DNA from 4 places in the Lysinibacillus sp. genome. Region 4 is predicted to be linked to each of the others. Evidence: riboswitches for the same ligand, from Rfam matches in the RefSeq annotation. Region 4 holds a riboswitch; each other region holds the start of a gene.

Region 1 (3,737 bases), on a different contig from region 4:
GCGGCACAACTAAGCCTACAAAACCAATTGTCCCAGAAACCGCTACAGCCGCTCCCGTTAACATGGACCCACCTGCTAAAATCAAATACTTACTCCGCTTTACATTAACCCCAAGATGTTTCGCTCTCTCTTCACCATATAATAAAACATTTAGCTCTCTTCTTTGTGTCCATAGCATAAGTGAGCCAATCAAAACAAACGGGATAATCATTTGGACATATGGCCATCCACGCATTGATACAGATCCAAGTAACCAACCAACGACTTGGCGTAGCTCTTCACCAGATAAAGCAATCATTAAAGAAATGAGTGAACCTAAAAATGAACTAAAAATAACACCTGTTAATATCAATGTCTCCATTTTTAATGAACGGTCTACCATTCTAGCAAAACTCATCACAACTACCATCGTGATAATAGCGCCAATCATACTAAAAATGGGTAATGCATATAAACCTACAATAGGAATAGATAGGCTAAAAAAGATCGTCATTACAGCACCAACCGAAGCACCAGATGAAACACCTAGTGTATATGGATCTGCTAATGGATTTTTTAGCAAACCTTGAAAGGCAGCTCCTGCAATAGCTAGAGAAGCCCCTACTAGTCCCGCTAACAATACACGTGGCAAGCGGATTTTCCAAAAGATATTGGCGGCTGTTTCATCAACCGCCTGATTCCACAATACTTCAAATGGAATATGCACTGAGCCTATTGCTACGCCACACCAGATGCTAATAAGAAGAAGCGTGCCTGTTACTAAATAGGCTACTGCTATTTTTTTCACTTAAATACCTCTGGATAGATCGCTTTTGCTAATTCTTCAAGACCTTCTCCTAAACGAGGACCTTGACGACTTGTTGTGTTTTCATCTACTTGTACAATTGCTTTATTTTTCACAGCATTAATTGTATCGAAGCCAGCACGCTGTGGTATTTTAGTTAAAATATCTGGTACATAGTGATAAGTCACCACGATGACATCTGGATTTTTAGCGATAATTTGTTCTGCATCAATTTTATACCAATCATCAGCATCTGCCGCTACATTTTCTGCATGGATCATTTCAAGCATCGCGTTCATAAACGTACCATTCCCAGCTGTATAGATATCTGGCTCATCAGATGCTTCTACTAGCACTTTCTTTGGTTCAACATCTTTTACTTTGGCCAGCACTTCTTCTACCTTTGCCTTCATGTTGGCAATAACTTCTTCAGCCTCTGGCAATTTCCCTGTAGCTCGACCAAGCTGCTCAATCGTCGTGTATGTCTCATTAAAATCTTGTGCATTATTGACGACAAATACTTTTACACCCGCTGACTCAAGCTGTTCAATCGCTGCTTCTGAAAGAGACATGCTAGATTCATGTGAAAAAACGATATCTGGGTTGAGGGCAATAATTTTTTCAATATTGTATTCCATACCGCCAACCTTTTCCTTTTCAGCTACCTCTGGTGGATAATCATCGTTGTCTGTAACCCCTACTATTTCATCTTTTAAACCAAGGCTAAATAATATTTCAGTATTACTTGGAATAAGTGAAACAATTTTCTCTGGAGGAGCTTCTAGTGTTATATCCTTGCCAATGGCATCTGTTATGGTCATTGGGAAAGTTGCTTCGTCCACCTGTGATGTCTCTTGCTGTGTTTGCGGTTCATTAGACGACTTGTCGTTTTTCTCCTCTTGGCCACAGGCAGCTAGCAACCCTAGTGTTAAAAATGCTGATAATCCTATCTTCCAAAATTTCTTCATGTGAATCCTCCTTCGTTGATCTGTGCTTTATTTGGGCAGAAATTCTCCTACACAAATAAGACCCCTCATCTACGAATGATGAGGGGTTAACATTGCACCAAAGAACTGATACAAAATCCACCACCCTATCCTCGTAGGCTGTTATGTCTATACTATAAAGGCAGGTCTCCTGGCTTATGCTTATTACGTCTTTTCAAGCCTTCCCGAATATCATCAGTGGCATCTTTTGAAAAAACTCACATTTACAGTGGCGGGACCGCATCGGAATTACACCGTTTTCCCTTTTCACTTTACTTAAGTAAAGAACCTTTATACTATTCAGTTGATTTTATTATACATGAAAACGAAAAAAAGTCGCCCCTATTCAAGACGACTTCTAGCTTCTATACAATATCAGAAAAATATTGTACGGTTTTCATCTGAGCTCCAATTTGTCGCAATGACCATGCCTGTTCTAAATAAACGTCCGCAAGCTTTTCATACTTTCCACCAAATTTTTGCGCCCATTCAACTGCTACGACACTTTCATATAACAGCGCCATTTTCTTTGCAACATCTTTTGCTTCAAATGTTTTCGTGGCATCATCTAAAGCACTAAAAATTTGTAAGATCCCAGCTAGTTTCACCAATTGCTCTCTCACAATTTGCACCAAAGCGCTATCCTTTAATTTTTCTAACCGTTCTTCCATCTCACTGACAAATAGCTCATGTGCCTGATACTTATCCACTAACCGAATAAGCTCTAACGCCAGAATATTAGCCGTGCCCTCCCATACCGTCAACACTTGAGCATCTCTCAGTAAGCGCGGTGTCACAAAGTCCTCAATATAACCATTGCCACCATGTAATTCAATTGCTTCACTAGCATAATGAACCGCTTGCTCTGCCGTTTCCTTTTTCATAATGGCAATATATAAACGATTCATAATAACATCTTGTTGTGTTCCATGCCCATTCGTTACTTTATCGTATAATTGAATAAGATCAAAAACGGTCGCTACTTCTACATGTAGCTTAGCTGCAAATTTCCCTAATGTATCTTGAATCATTGGGTATTGTGTTAAAGGCTTGCCAAATGCATATCGATTTGTCACATAATGCTTCGCCTCTAAGAAACCTCGACGCATAATCCCAATCGATGCTACGGCATTGCAAATTCTTGAGAGATTCAGTGCCTCCAGCATATAATAAATCCCCTTACTTTGTTCACCTACAACATAAGCAAGTGCACCATCAAATTCAACCTCACCAGATGGAACTGCCCGAACACCCAACTTATCTTTTAGTCGTCGAATACGTAGATGATTTGCCGTTCCGTCTTCTTTACGCCAAGGAACAGCAAATAAGGTTAATCCTTTAGAGCCTGCTTGTGCACCTTCTAGACGTGCCAACACCATTGCTACCCCACACATACCGGCATTGGAAGCGAAGTATTTTTCACCATAGAGGCGAAATTCATTGCCTTCCCTTCTCGCTTCCACAACATTCGCCCCTACATCTGAGCCCCCTTGACGTTCAGTTAAAAATGTTGCTCCTTCATATAACTCTGTATCACCTGTTGCACAAACATGTGGTAAGAAACGCTGTTTAACCTCGTCATCAGCATAATGATCTAATAGATAGGCAGTAGCCATTGTTAATGTCACAGGACAATAAAAACCTGGCTCTGCATGGGACAGCAAATAGCCTTGCGCAAAGCTATAGACATAATTTCCTTTGCGCCCTAGCTGCGGAATATCCTTGTGCACGTAGCCAACAATGCCTGTATTATATGTCTCCTCAATTGTTTTTTTGTAGCCATCATTGACCCAAACCTCTGATATCTCTTCACCATAAGCATCATACCTTTGAAGGCGAGGCTCCCCCTGTCGATCTGTATGTTTCGCTCTTGCATCAATATCACCTGCACATAGCTCCCCGAAATCCGCTAGCTCTTGCTTTGCGTAGGATAAAAACTCTTGATCTAACATCATTTCTATCACTTT
Region 2 (3,737 bases), on a different contig from region 4:
CACGGGGTTAGGATTATGCTGTGCTTCCTTGTTGTCACGGTAATCAAAAATAGTTTTAATACCTAACATTTCAAATCGCTCTTTATCTGCTGATGTCATTTTACCAAGTGCTGCAGATCGGTAGAATAAACCCTTCTTTACAATACGTCCATCCCTTGTCTTATATCCCCCCATATCTCGGAAATTATAGACTGCCTCAAACGGAATAACCTGTGTATCTAACTGTTCCATTCACTACCCTCCCTAAATTATTAAGCATTCTTACCTTTATTCTATAGAACAAATTAAATTAATTCCAATTTTCACGCTAGGTAATAACTAACCATATAAAAATGGCTAGCCGTTAGATCAGCTAGCCTTGAATTGTTATTTAAATAACTCTGGATACACAGCTTTAGCTACTAATTCTACTGCTTCTCCAATACGTGGACCAGGACGATTAGAGATATCAGTATCAAGAGACTGTACAGCTTTATCTTGAATAGCTTTCACAGTATTCCAACCATCACGTGTCAAAATTTCCCCTATAGGATCTTCTGTATAGTTTACTGTTGTTAATATAACCTCTGGATTTTTCGCAATAACCTCTTCCTCAGACACTTGCGCCCAATTGTCTAAATCAGCAAAGACATTCTTAACATTGGCTGCATTTAATATTTCTTGCTGGAAAGTTCCAGCGCCTGCCGTATAAATATCTGGCTTAGGACTAATCTCTAAATAAACATTTTTCGGTGCTTTTACTTCTTTCACCTTTGTTTGTACTTCAGTAATTTTCGCTTTAATCTGTTCGTTTAATTCATTTCCTTTATCTTCAACACCCATTACAGCAGCTAGTTGTTCAATATCCCCATAAACATCATCAAATGATGTGGCAGATTCAATAACAAATACTTTCAGTCCCGCATCTTCTAATGGTTTCAATGCATCCTTAGAGCCAATTGTGTAAGCAATGACCACATCTGGCTTTAAGGCTATAATGCGTTCACTATCGAAATTCTGAGAATCAGATACTCGTTCGATTTTTTGTGCTGCTTCTGGATATGTGTCATACTCTGTTGCTCCTACGATTTTCTCACCAACACCTAGTGCAAATAAAATCTCCGTATTACTTGGTTGTAAAGAAACAATAGTTTTTGGTACTTCTTTAAATTCTACTTCTACACCACGATCATCTGTTACTTTGTAGGTTGTTTGTTCAGTTTGTTGCGTATCCTGTGAAGCCTCTTTATTTTTTGTATCTTCTGAGGTACCACAACCTGCTAAAACTAATATTAGTACTAGCACTGATAGCCATTGGAAATTAAATACTTTCTTCATTCTTACTCTCCCTTTTCTTTTTCATTGGATAGGATTTACTAATAAACGGTATTTCAGCTATACCTGCTTGGTGATTCATATAGACTGCCATGACAAAGCATACATTTGCTAACAAGCCTAAGTAGTCGAAAAGGATAGCTGGTACCTCTCGTTCCTCTGAAACCTTATGTAATGTACGATATGATTTTTTGGCTTCACTGCGGCAAAGATGTAAAGCAGCAGCAGCCTCTGTGCCCTGAGGTAAAACAAAACTTTGTCTTCCTTCACATGACGAACATAAAAGTCATAGCGTTCGCTTAACCAAGAAAGATCTTCTTCTGTTACTGCTAGCTTTCCTCGGACTGAACCATTGACATGGTAAGCCATAGGTAATATAAGCAGCAAATCATCTACGACAACTTGTACATCCTCCTTTTTTACTGCAGCTAATGCAACCCCTAGATGTGTTGTGAGACTATCTGTTCGAATCTCATAATCAACCGTTGAAGCCTTCTCACGCATAAACGGATAACAAGAATAACGTGCATCCTTTTTCACTTGATGTACCCCCTTCCCATTTTGATAAATTCTTACATGAACGATAGCATAAAAAAACGCCGCTCCTTTAAGCAAAGGAACGACGAAAATAACATAATGATTGCCAATTACTATGACATTACCTATGTAATTTGCCGTATATCCTCCTAGCTTCCGAAGAGTTGTTATACGTTCAAATAAAGGTCGGTCTCCTGGCTTGTACAATTCATTAATGAATTTTAATGAGCTATAAAGAACCTTCCCATCTCCTTGGAGACAGTGGTATATCTTTATAATGGCTGTACTTACAGTTGCGGAAACAGCTTCGGTTTTTCACCGAATTCCCGATTATGCTAGTTAGCACCTTTATTCTGCAAGAATATTTCATTTGTAAAGCAGTTTACCATATATTAATAGGAAAAAACAGTTGTACTCCAAATAGAAACTTTACATCTGTACAAAAAAACACCATCTCGCTACTTTGAACGGATGGCTGCCTTATATTTCTTTTTGTGTTTAACTTCGTGCTCTTCATCAATTAAGCGATGTGCAATAGCTATTAATTTAGAGTCATTCGTTTGATCATAAAGCTTTTTAAAAGAAATAATAATATCATAGCGAATAAGAGAGGGATGCTTTTCATCCAAACATGTTTGAAATCTCTTAGCTAGATACGAGACAACTAAGTCTCTTTGTACTTGACCTGCTAATCCAATTTTCCAAATAGCTTGTAACGCGTTCCTCGCCGTGGCAAATCGCTCATCATACGTCACAGCCCAAATTTTCAAAAAATCCTCCAATACCCTTTCTTCTGGATCACTTTTTGCGGCTAAGGCACATAAAATTTGTGCAGCACGTGCACGAGCATGTCCATCTTTGTATGTAAGTGCTTGTACAAGCTGTTCCCATACTGCATATGTCCAATCTACGGGCTCCTGCATAATTTTCATTAGTTCCTCGTAAGATTCATATTGAATATCGTGGTCACGCTCTGTTAGATTACTAAAAAGTTGCAAAATCTCTTTTTCCATAATTTATCCCTACCTTTATTGATTCAGAACGTAATAAAATTTGATTTATGGTACACTTAACTTAATTTTTTCGCAAAGAAGGTGAGTTTATGAATAAATTTAATGCTAGGAAATTGATTTTTCGAGTAATTGTGATTCTATCCTTACTTGTAGCTGCCTATTTTATTATCCCTGTGTCCATGCCTTTACTATTTGCAGGTATAAGTGCATTTTTCTTAGAACCAATCGTCATGTTCTTTAAAAGGCGATGGAAGATGTCACGGAAAATAGCAGTTGCTTTTATATACATAGTGAGTGTTATGGTTATATCTATTATTTGCTATCTGTCCATTACACAAATCATGTCGCAAATAATTTTACTATCTAAGCAAGCTCCCTATTATATTTCCAAGCTATCAGATATGTGGCTCCATATGCAAGAAAATATCTCTAAATATACAGAAGACTTTCCACCAGAAGTAAGTGCTTCACTTCAAAAAACCACAATGGATTTCATAAAAAAAGTTGAAGAATTCTTTTTAAGCTTCTTTAATTATAGCAAAGTTTCAGCCTTCTTTTCAGAAATTCCAAGCCTATTTATCAGTCTTCTCGTTTATATGATTGCTCTATTCCTATTTATGCTTGATTTGCCTAAATTAAAGCAAATCACTTATAAATATTTAAAGCCCAACACTGCAAAGAAAATAAAGATTATCCTTAATCGTCTAAAGGATGCAACTTTCGGTTATATGAAGGCACACTTATTTGTAAGCTTTATTATTGGAGGCGTCACACTTATTGGACTTCTATTAATCCAACCCAAATATGCCATAACAATGACGATTATTATTTGGTTAATAGATATTGTCCCTTTCCTAGGCTCTATCATTATTT
Region 3 (3,737 bases), on a different contig from region 4:
ATGACAGGCATTGCTAAAAGTTATGCCTGTTCCACGTGGATTTGGCTCCATTAATACATGCACTTCCGCATAATGCTTGAGTGGCTCAAAATGGCCATAGCCTGTAACCGTTGTCGCAATTGTCTCCATGTATAAAATTTGTGGCTCTCCGAAAGAAACGACTAATGAAAAACGCTTCTGTAATACCTCAACGAGTACCTCTAGCTGAATAACGCCCATTATATGCACGTGGATTTCCTGGAATTTTTCCTGCCAGAGAACACGTAATGAAGGCTCTTCCGCTTCTAACAAACGAAAAATTTGTAGCACTTCTTTAATATGTTGGTCGCCTTCATATTGTACCTTTGCCTGTAAGGTTGGGACGAGCTCGTACGGCTGCGATTGTGTAGTACTGCCAATGCGGTCTCCAATAGTTGCCTGACTTAACCCTTTAACAGCAAATATCTCACCCGCTTCAACATGTTGAACGGTTTCAAAGCGATTGCCATTATAAAGGCGAATTTCTGTGATTTTTTCTGTTGTCTCGCCAAAGGTAAATTCATCCCGCACATGTAAGGACCCCTGCATGGCCTTCATAAAGGTTAAACGCTGGTGGCCGTCGTGTCGTATTTTAAAAACCTCTCCCTGAAACGGTGCATCCTGTTCAAAATGAGTATCGGTTAATAGAGGAAGCTGGGCAATAAATTCCTGAATGCCCTCATCCTTTAAGGCCGAGCCTGTAAAGCAAGGGAAAGCACATTCACTTGTAATCATGTCCTTTAGCTGTGCTAGACATTGTTCATGTTCCAACGATTCATTCAAAAAGGCATCGAGTAATTCTTCATCTCGCTCTGCCAGCCATTCCATCATACTACTAGAAAGATAATCTGCTCGAAGCGGTTCATCGATCAACAAGACATCTGGTGAGCAATCTTTACGTAGCTGCTTCATGACTGCCTCTACGTTGGCCCCTTCACGATCGATTTTATTGATAAAAAAGAAGGTTGGGACATGATATTTACGTAACAGCTGCCATACTGTTTCTGTATGACCTTGCACGCCCTCCACTGCACTGATAATAATAATGGCGTAATCCATGACTCGAATGGAACGCTCCATTTCAGGGGAGAAATCGACATGCCCTGGTGTATCAATTAACGTGTATGTATCATCGCCGATGTTCATGCGACCTTGCTCGGCAAATATGGTGATGCCACGCTTGCGCTCTAATTCATGATTATCGAGAAAGGTATCCTGGTGATCGACACGGCCTCGGGCTTGAATACTATTTGTATGAAAAAGTACTTGCTCAGAAAATGTTGTTTTCCCTGCATCGACATGCGCAAGTACACCAATTGTTTTGTACATAACCAATCCTCGTTTCTATCCATTGCTTTCTTCCCATTGTAACAGAATTCTCGTAGAAATATTTCTTGTAAAATAGTTCGTCTTTATGTCGAAATAGTGCTAATATAATGGGGATTATGGATGTCACGCCATGTTCCTCATTGCGTGATTAATCTTCTTCTGCTAGTCTATCAATAGTATTAACCATTATAAAATGTATTGGTGCAAATGGCATTTGTCATTTGCTTAAAAGGGAAATCGGTGTAATTCCGATGCTGTCCCGCAACTGTAAATGGGGAGTCTATACAACGTGCCACTGTAGTGTAGCTATGGGAAGGCGTATAGATGATGAACCTAAGCCAGGATACCTGCCAATATGAACTGTTAACTAAGAACCACGAGGATGGGGATAGTGATAAAGGTGACCATACCATTTTTTCACTATGCTTCTCTCTTGGCGACAAGAGGGTTTTTTTATGCCCTCAAAACTATATTCATAACAAAGGAGATTAGGACATGAAGAAATGGAATAGTTTATGGCTCATCATGGTCATTGCCTTAGTAGCTGTTTTAGGCGCTTGTAATGCAACGGACAACAAAGAGTCTGCAGAACAGGGTGAAAAGGTTGAGCCGTCCGAGACAGCAACAACAGAAGTAACGATCGAAAATAATGATACAACGCAAACATATAAGGAAGCACCAAAAAAAGCGATTAGTTTAAATCAGCATGTAACGGAAATCATGCTGGCATTAGGATTAGAGGATTCCATGGTAGGAACAGCTTACTTAGATGATACAATCTATGAGCCATTACAAGAAGCTTACGATAAGGTCCCTGTGCTTTCAGATCAATATCCAACGAAGGAGCAAGTAATTGATGCAGAGGCGGATTTCTTATATGCAGGCTGGAAAAGTGGCTTTGGTGAAAAGGGCGTAGGAACTCCGGAAGAGCTAGAGGCATTAGGGATTCATACGTATTTACATACAGCTTCCAATATGACAAAGCCGACATTAGAGGATATTTTCACTGATATTCGCAATATCGCGAAGATTTTCCGGGTGGAGGATCGTGGAGAAGCCTTAATTGAGCAAATGACGAAAGACGTAGAAAATGTACAGTCGAAATTACCGAAAGATGATGAAAATTTACGTGTGTTAGTGTTTGACAGCGGTGAAAAGGATATCTTTACAGCTGGTCAAAACTTTATGAATGAGCTAGTGACCATCGCTGGTGGTCAAAATATTTTTGGTGATGTGGAATCCGGCTGGACAACCGTATCAAAAGAAGATGCAGTAGACCGTAACCCAGAGGTGGTGGTTGTCATTGATTACGGTGAAACAACAGCAGAACAAAAGATTCAATTCTTAAAAAATGATCCCGCATTAAAGGAGATGGAAGCTGTTAAAAATGAGCGCTTTGTTATTCTTCCGCTATCAGCAGCATCTGAAGGAGTTCGAGCAGCAGAGGCGATTGAAATTTTAGCAAAAGGCTTCTATCCTGAAAATTTTTAATCTAACAACAATCCGAGCTAGCGTTTTTGCTAGCTCCTTTTTCATAAGGAGAGATATCCATGAATGCATTTCAAAAAAACGTACCAGATCAAACCTTCGAAACACTTAGCCAACAAGGCGAATTTACACGCTTAGCTGTCAGTCCTGGCATTATTAATAAGCATTACACGCCAGCACAATTTCAAAAAATAGCCGAGATTGTTGGAGAAAAGGGGGCAATTAAGTATTCGGCTTCTTATAGTATTATAGTATCCGTCCCGACGAGTGCTGCCGCACAAGCTGTTCAAGCCTTACAGGAAGCGGGTCTACATATTGCACCAGCAGTACCTAATATCGTCATGAAGGCATGTGATTTTTGTGATGGTGAAAAAATGGAGGCAGTGCATATTACAGAACAGCTCTATCATACGTTAGAGAGGATTCAGGTCCCTTCGAGAGTGCGTGTTAACGTGAATGGCTGTGCATCTGCCTGCTATAACCCATCTTTTGATGATATAGGACTCGTTTATCAAAACGAAAGCTTTGATGTTTATTTAGGGGCTATACCGATGGGGGCAAAGGCACAGGCTGGCACATTATTTGCAAAAAAGGTAGGGGTAGAACAGATTGAAGGCTTTGTGCTACAAATTATAAGTCTTTATCAGGAGTATGCACGTCCTCATGAGCCCTTTTATAAATTTTATCGTAGAACAAAATCAACTGAATATTGGGAAATAGTAAAAGATTCTATTAAATAGCAGGAATATTACTTAGGGTGTCGAAGTATTGTAATAAGGCAATAAAAATTACAAATCCAAAGGAGTAAGAACATGACATCGAAACAAGGAATTCAACCAGAAGATCTTTATCACTTAAAATCGGTAGCAGATCCCCAGCTATCACCTGATGGCACTGAGGTA
Region 4 (3,737 bases):
AGGCAAAAATTCCTGCGAACTTTGTAAAGGATGCCATAAAACCTCCAACCTCTGAAGGGAAGGCTAGTGCTAGTTGGACAGAAGTCACAATATATGTACCTAAGTCACCAAGCATAGCGGCAAAGAAAACGGCAAGTGAAAATGACAACCCTATTTGTTGAGCCCCTTTAAAAACAAAGTAAGCAATAAACGGACCGACAATAGCCATAGAAAAGGCATTGGCTCCTAAAGTAGTGATACCACCATGCGCTAATAGTAATGATTGGAATAATAACACAATCGTCCCAATGACACTCATTGCTAAAGGTCCAAATAAAACTGTTCCAAGTCCAACGCCAGTTGGGTGGGAGCAGCTCCCGGTAACAGAGGGGATCTTTAAGGCCGATAGCACAAAAGCAAAGGCTCCTGAAAGCCCTAAGAGCATTTTTGTTTCAGGGTTTTCTTCCATTGTTTTTCGAATGGAACGCAATCCTAGAATAATAAAGGGAGTCGTGATGACCCACCAAAAAATGGCCCATTCAATGGGTAAAAAGCCTTCCATGATATGCATAGCAAAGGCTCGGTTTGGCACGATTAACAAGGCCAATAAAAAATAACTAAGTTTCCACCATGAAAATGTCAAAAGCTTTCCTCCTAACGATTAGTTTTTTAAGAATGTAGCGTGCGTAAAATAAAAAAGCACTTCTCCGCTGCTGGAAAAGTGCATAGCTAAAAAAAGCAAATCATTCTCATCTGCTAAGCCGCACACCTATCCTCGTAGGTTGAAACGATCACCTTTTTTTCGGCAGGTCTCCTGGCTCTAGTTCAACACTTTATAGGTCTTCCCATCATTGGACAGTGACATTATCTATAAAGCTCCCTATTACAGTGGCGGGACCGCGCCGGATTCAAACCGGCTTCCCTTTTAAGTAAAATGGCAAGCATTTTACACCGAAAAAACATAAAGTTGTGAGATTTCACGACAAAGTGTAACATAAATTTCCATAATTGTGCTAGATTTTTTTATATAAAAATTTTTAATTGCATATCCATATAGAAAATTTAGATAGAAGTAAGGAGAACTTAGTTTTTTAAAGAATAAGATTCGAGCAAAATTGATAAATTTGTCATAAATTTTTAAAGAAATATTGAAATTTTAAAATAATAAGATATGATAGAGACAGTTTTCTAAACAATTGAAGAAGATAATAAATTTCATATAAAACGTCAATAAGTGCTCGAATAGCTCGAGATAATAGGGAAATTGGTGAAAATCCAATACAGCCCCCGCTACTGTAATAGCTGATGAATTCGCAGGTACCACTGGTGAAAACTTGGGAAGGTGCGATAGTAAAATGAAGCTTAAGTCAGGAAACCTGCTTATTTGATTGTGCATGCAAACTTTTCGGAGGGAGAAGTTGAAGCGAGAGCGAGTACCTGTATTTTATTCTATTCGTTTTTATTTGGCTTCTACAAAACCTTTACTCTTCGTTAAGAGTGAGGGTTTTTTCTTTTTCCAGAAAGCAAATGAGGGGAGACAGAAGATGACAACATGGAATTTAGAGGGGATGAAAACACATCTCTTTATTTGCAATGGCAGTAGCTGCATGAGAAAGGATGCTGAGGAAATTACCTTAGCCATTCGAGATGAAATACAGCGACAAGCACTCGATCAGGAAATACATACGACAAGAACGCGCTGTAATGGACGATGCAAGGATGCTTGTGTAGTCATCGCCTATCCACAAGGAAATTGGTATCGAGTGCCATCAACAGAGCATGCAAGAATACTCGTACAAGATTTACATCATGAAACATTATACAACGAACATGTCTTTACACTTCGGGAAGGTACATTACAGCGTACAGCACAAACGACAGCCATTAAAGGGATCGAAAAGGTGAAAGAGGGGTAACAGCATGGCGCAAAAAGGGAAAATTTTCGTAGTGGGCTTTGGACCTGGAGATTTTAAGCATATTACGACACGAGCAGTAGAAGCTTTACAACAAAGTGATATGATCATAGGCTATAAAACCTATGTAGAGCTTATTCAAGATTTAGTCAGTGCAAAGTCTATTGTCAGTACCGGAATGACAGAAGAGGTATCACGTGCTCAAGAGGCTGTTCGTCAAGCAGAAGCAGGCAGCATCGTCTCCGTAATTTCGAGTGGGGATGCGGGCGTATATGGTATGGCGGGATTAGTGTACGAAGTGTTAATCGAATTAGGCTGGACAGAAGCTACAGGCATTGAAGTAGAAATAGTTCCTGGTATTTCAGCAATCAATTCATGTGCTAGTTTACTAGGGGCTCCGATTATGCATGATGCTTGTACCATTAGTCTGAGTGATCACCTAACACCATGGAATTTAATTGCAAAGCGTGTCGAGGCTGCTGCAATGGCTGATTTTGTTATTGCTTTATACAATCCTAAAAGTGGTAGGAGAACAAGACAAATTGTAGAAGCACAACGAATTCTCTTAGAATATCGCTCGCCAGACACACCAGTAGGACTTGTAAAAAGTGCCTATAGAGAACGTCAGGAAGTGACGATGACAACATTAGCAGAAATGCTCGAACATGATATTGGTATGCTGACAACCGTGATTATCGGGAATTCATCGACATTTTTCTATGATAATAAAATGATTACGCCACGTGGCTACCAGCGTAAATATACACTTGGGGAAGAAAAACAGCCATTACGACCACATCAGCGTTTACGTGAAGAAAATGAGCCGTGGGCAATGAACCAAGAGACAGGGACTGCACGTGATGACTTTGCAGCAGACCCTAATGCTGGCCGATTTAATAAACCCAGTGTAGCGGCTACGCCTCGGCCGAAAAAAACAGCGCTTGAAATGGCAACAGCGGCACTCGCCATGGTGAAAGGAACAAGTGCAATTAAGGTCACGCCGCCGAAGCTTGTGCAGCAAAAAATAGAATCTATTTTTGAGCTAGCAGTAAGTCCAGGGGTAGCCAATAAGTTTTTCACACCACAGCAAATGATGACATTAGCAGAGGTGGTTGGAGAAGAGGGTACGATGGAATATACGCCAGACCATCAAATCCACTTAAAAATTCCGACGACAGAGCCTGAACGCATTACAGAGAAATTACAGGAAGTAGGCTTTTTATTAGCGCCTATTGGGGATGTCCTGTCATTGAAGGCTTGTGATTTTTGCTACGGTGAAAAGGCTGATTCCATTCCATATGCGGAAGAAATACAAGAAAAACTAGGCGGCATGTCCTTACCTAAAACATTAAATATTGGCTTCAATGGCTGTGGTATGGCCTGTTATCGAGCTGTATTTGATGATATTGGCATCGTCTATCGTAAAAGTAAATTTGATGTTTTTATTGGAGCAAAGCCAGTCGGTCGTACGGCTCATGCAGCGCAGCCAGTTGTAGAAGGGTTGGAGCCTGAACAGCTACTCCCACTTATTACAGACATTATTGAAGAATATAAAGCAAATGCTCATCCAAATGAACGCTTGTTTAAATACTTTAAACGTGTGAAAAAGATACTGCATTATACGTATCAAGATATGTCTTCCAAAATAAAAGTAGAGCCAGCTCCGTGCGGCGACTAGGTAAGGAGAAAAGAGATGAAAGCAATTTTATTTGTCGGCCATGGGAGCCGTTTAGCAGCAGGGAATGATGAGGTACGTACATTTATCGAGCAAATGAAGCCTCGTATTGATGAACAGTTTTTAGTGGAAACTTGTTTCCTTGAATTTGCTTCACCAAATATTGAAGA

The links. A riboswitch is a leader RNA that binds a small molecule or an ion and turns the genes downstream of it on or off. The one in region 4 is predicted to bind cobalamin.
Region 1: another riboswitch for cobalamin. It lies ahead of RT445_RS19515 (ABC transporter substrate-binding protein); the one in region 4 lies ahead of RT445_RS19010 ((2Fe-2S) ferredoxin domain-containing protein).
Region 2: another riboswitch for cobalamin. It lies ahead of RT445_RS05065 (ATP:cob(I)alamin adenosyltransferase); the one in region 4 lies ahead of RT445_RS19010 ((2Fe-2S) ferredoxin domain-containing protein).
Region 3: another riboswitch for cobalamin. It lies ahead of RT445_RS18870 (ABC transporter substrate-binding protein); the one in region 4 lies ahead of RT445_RS19010 ((2Fe-2S) ferredoxin domain-containing protein).

Annotation. Positions count from the first base shown of each region.
Region 1 covers NZ_DAMDAY010000121.1:594-4,330, forward strand. Annotated here, with positions in the region: gene RT445_RS19510 (FecCD family ABC transporter permease) at 1-787, opposite strand, end outside; gene RT445_RS19515 (ABC transporter substrate-binding protein) at 784-1,752, opposite strand; cobalamin riboswitch at 1,895-2,078, opposite strand; gene RT445_RS19520 (acyl-CoA dehydrogenase family protein) at 2,136-3,737, opposite strand, start outside.
Region 2 covers NZ_DAMDAY010000013.1:140-3,876, forward strand. Annotated here, with positions in the region: partial or broken gene RT445_RS05055 (tyrosine-protein phosphatase) at 1-231, opposite strand, end outside; gene RT445_RS05060 (ABC transporter substrate-binding protein) at 367-1,317, opposite strand; partial or broken gene RT445_RS05065 (ATP:cob(I)alamin adenosyltransferase) at 1,301-1,854, opposite strand; cobalamin riboswitch at 2,019-2,216, opposite strand; gene RT445_RS05070 (hypothetical protein) at 2,310-2,864, opposite strand; gene ytvI (sporulation integral membrane protein YtvI) at 2,954-3,737, shown strand, end outside.
Region 3 covers NZ_DAMDAY010000112.1:4,067-7,803, forward strand. Annotated here, with positions in the region: gene RT445_RS18865 (elongation factor G) at 1-1,347, opposite strand, end outside; cobalamin riboswitch at 1,530-1,716, shown strand; gene RT445_RS18870 (ABC transporter substrate-binding protein) at 1,843-2,838, shown strand; gene RT445_RS18875 (NAD(P)/FAD-dependent oxidoreductase) at 2,898-3,575, shown strand; gene RT445_RS18880 (S9 family peptidase) at 3,648-3,737, shown strand, end outside.
Region 4 covers NZ_DAMDAY010000114.1:2,085-5,821, reverse strand. Annotated here, with positions in the region: gene RT445_RS19015 (energy-coupling factor ABC transporter permease) at 1-622, opposite strand, end outside; cobalamin riboswitch at 767-950, opposite strand; cobalamin riboswitch at 1,195-1,377, shown strand; gene RT445_RS19010 ((2Fe-2S) ferredoxin domain-containing protein) at 1,524-1,895, shown strand; gene cobJ (precorrin-3B C(17)-methyltransferase) at 1,900-3,570, shown strand; gene RT445_RS19000 (sirohydrochlorin chelatase) at 3,586-3,737, shown strand, end outside.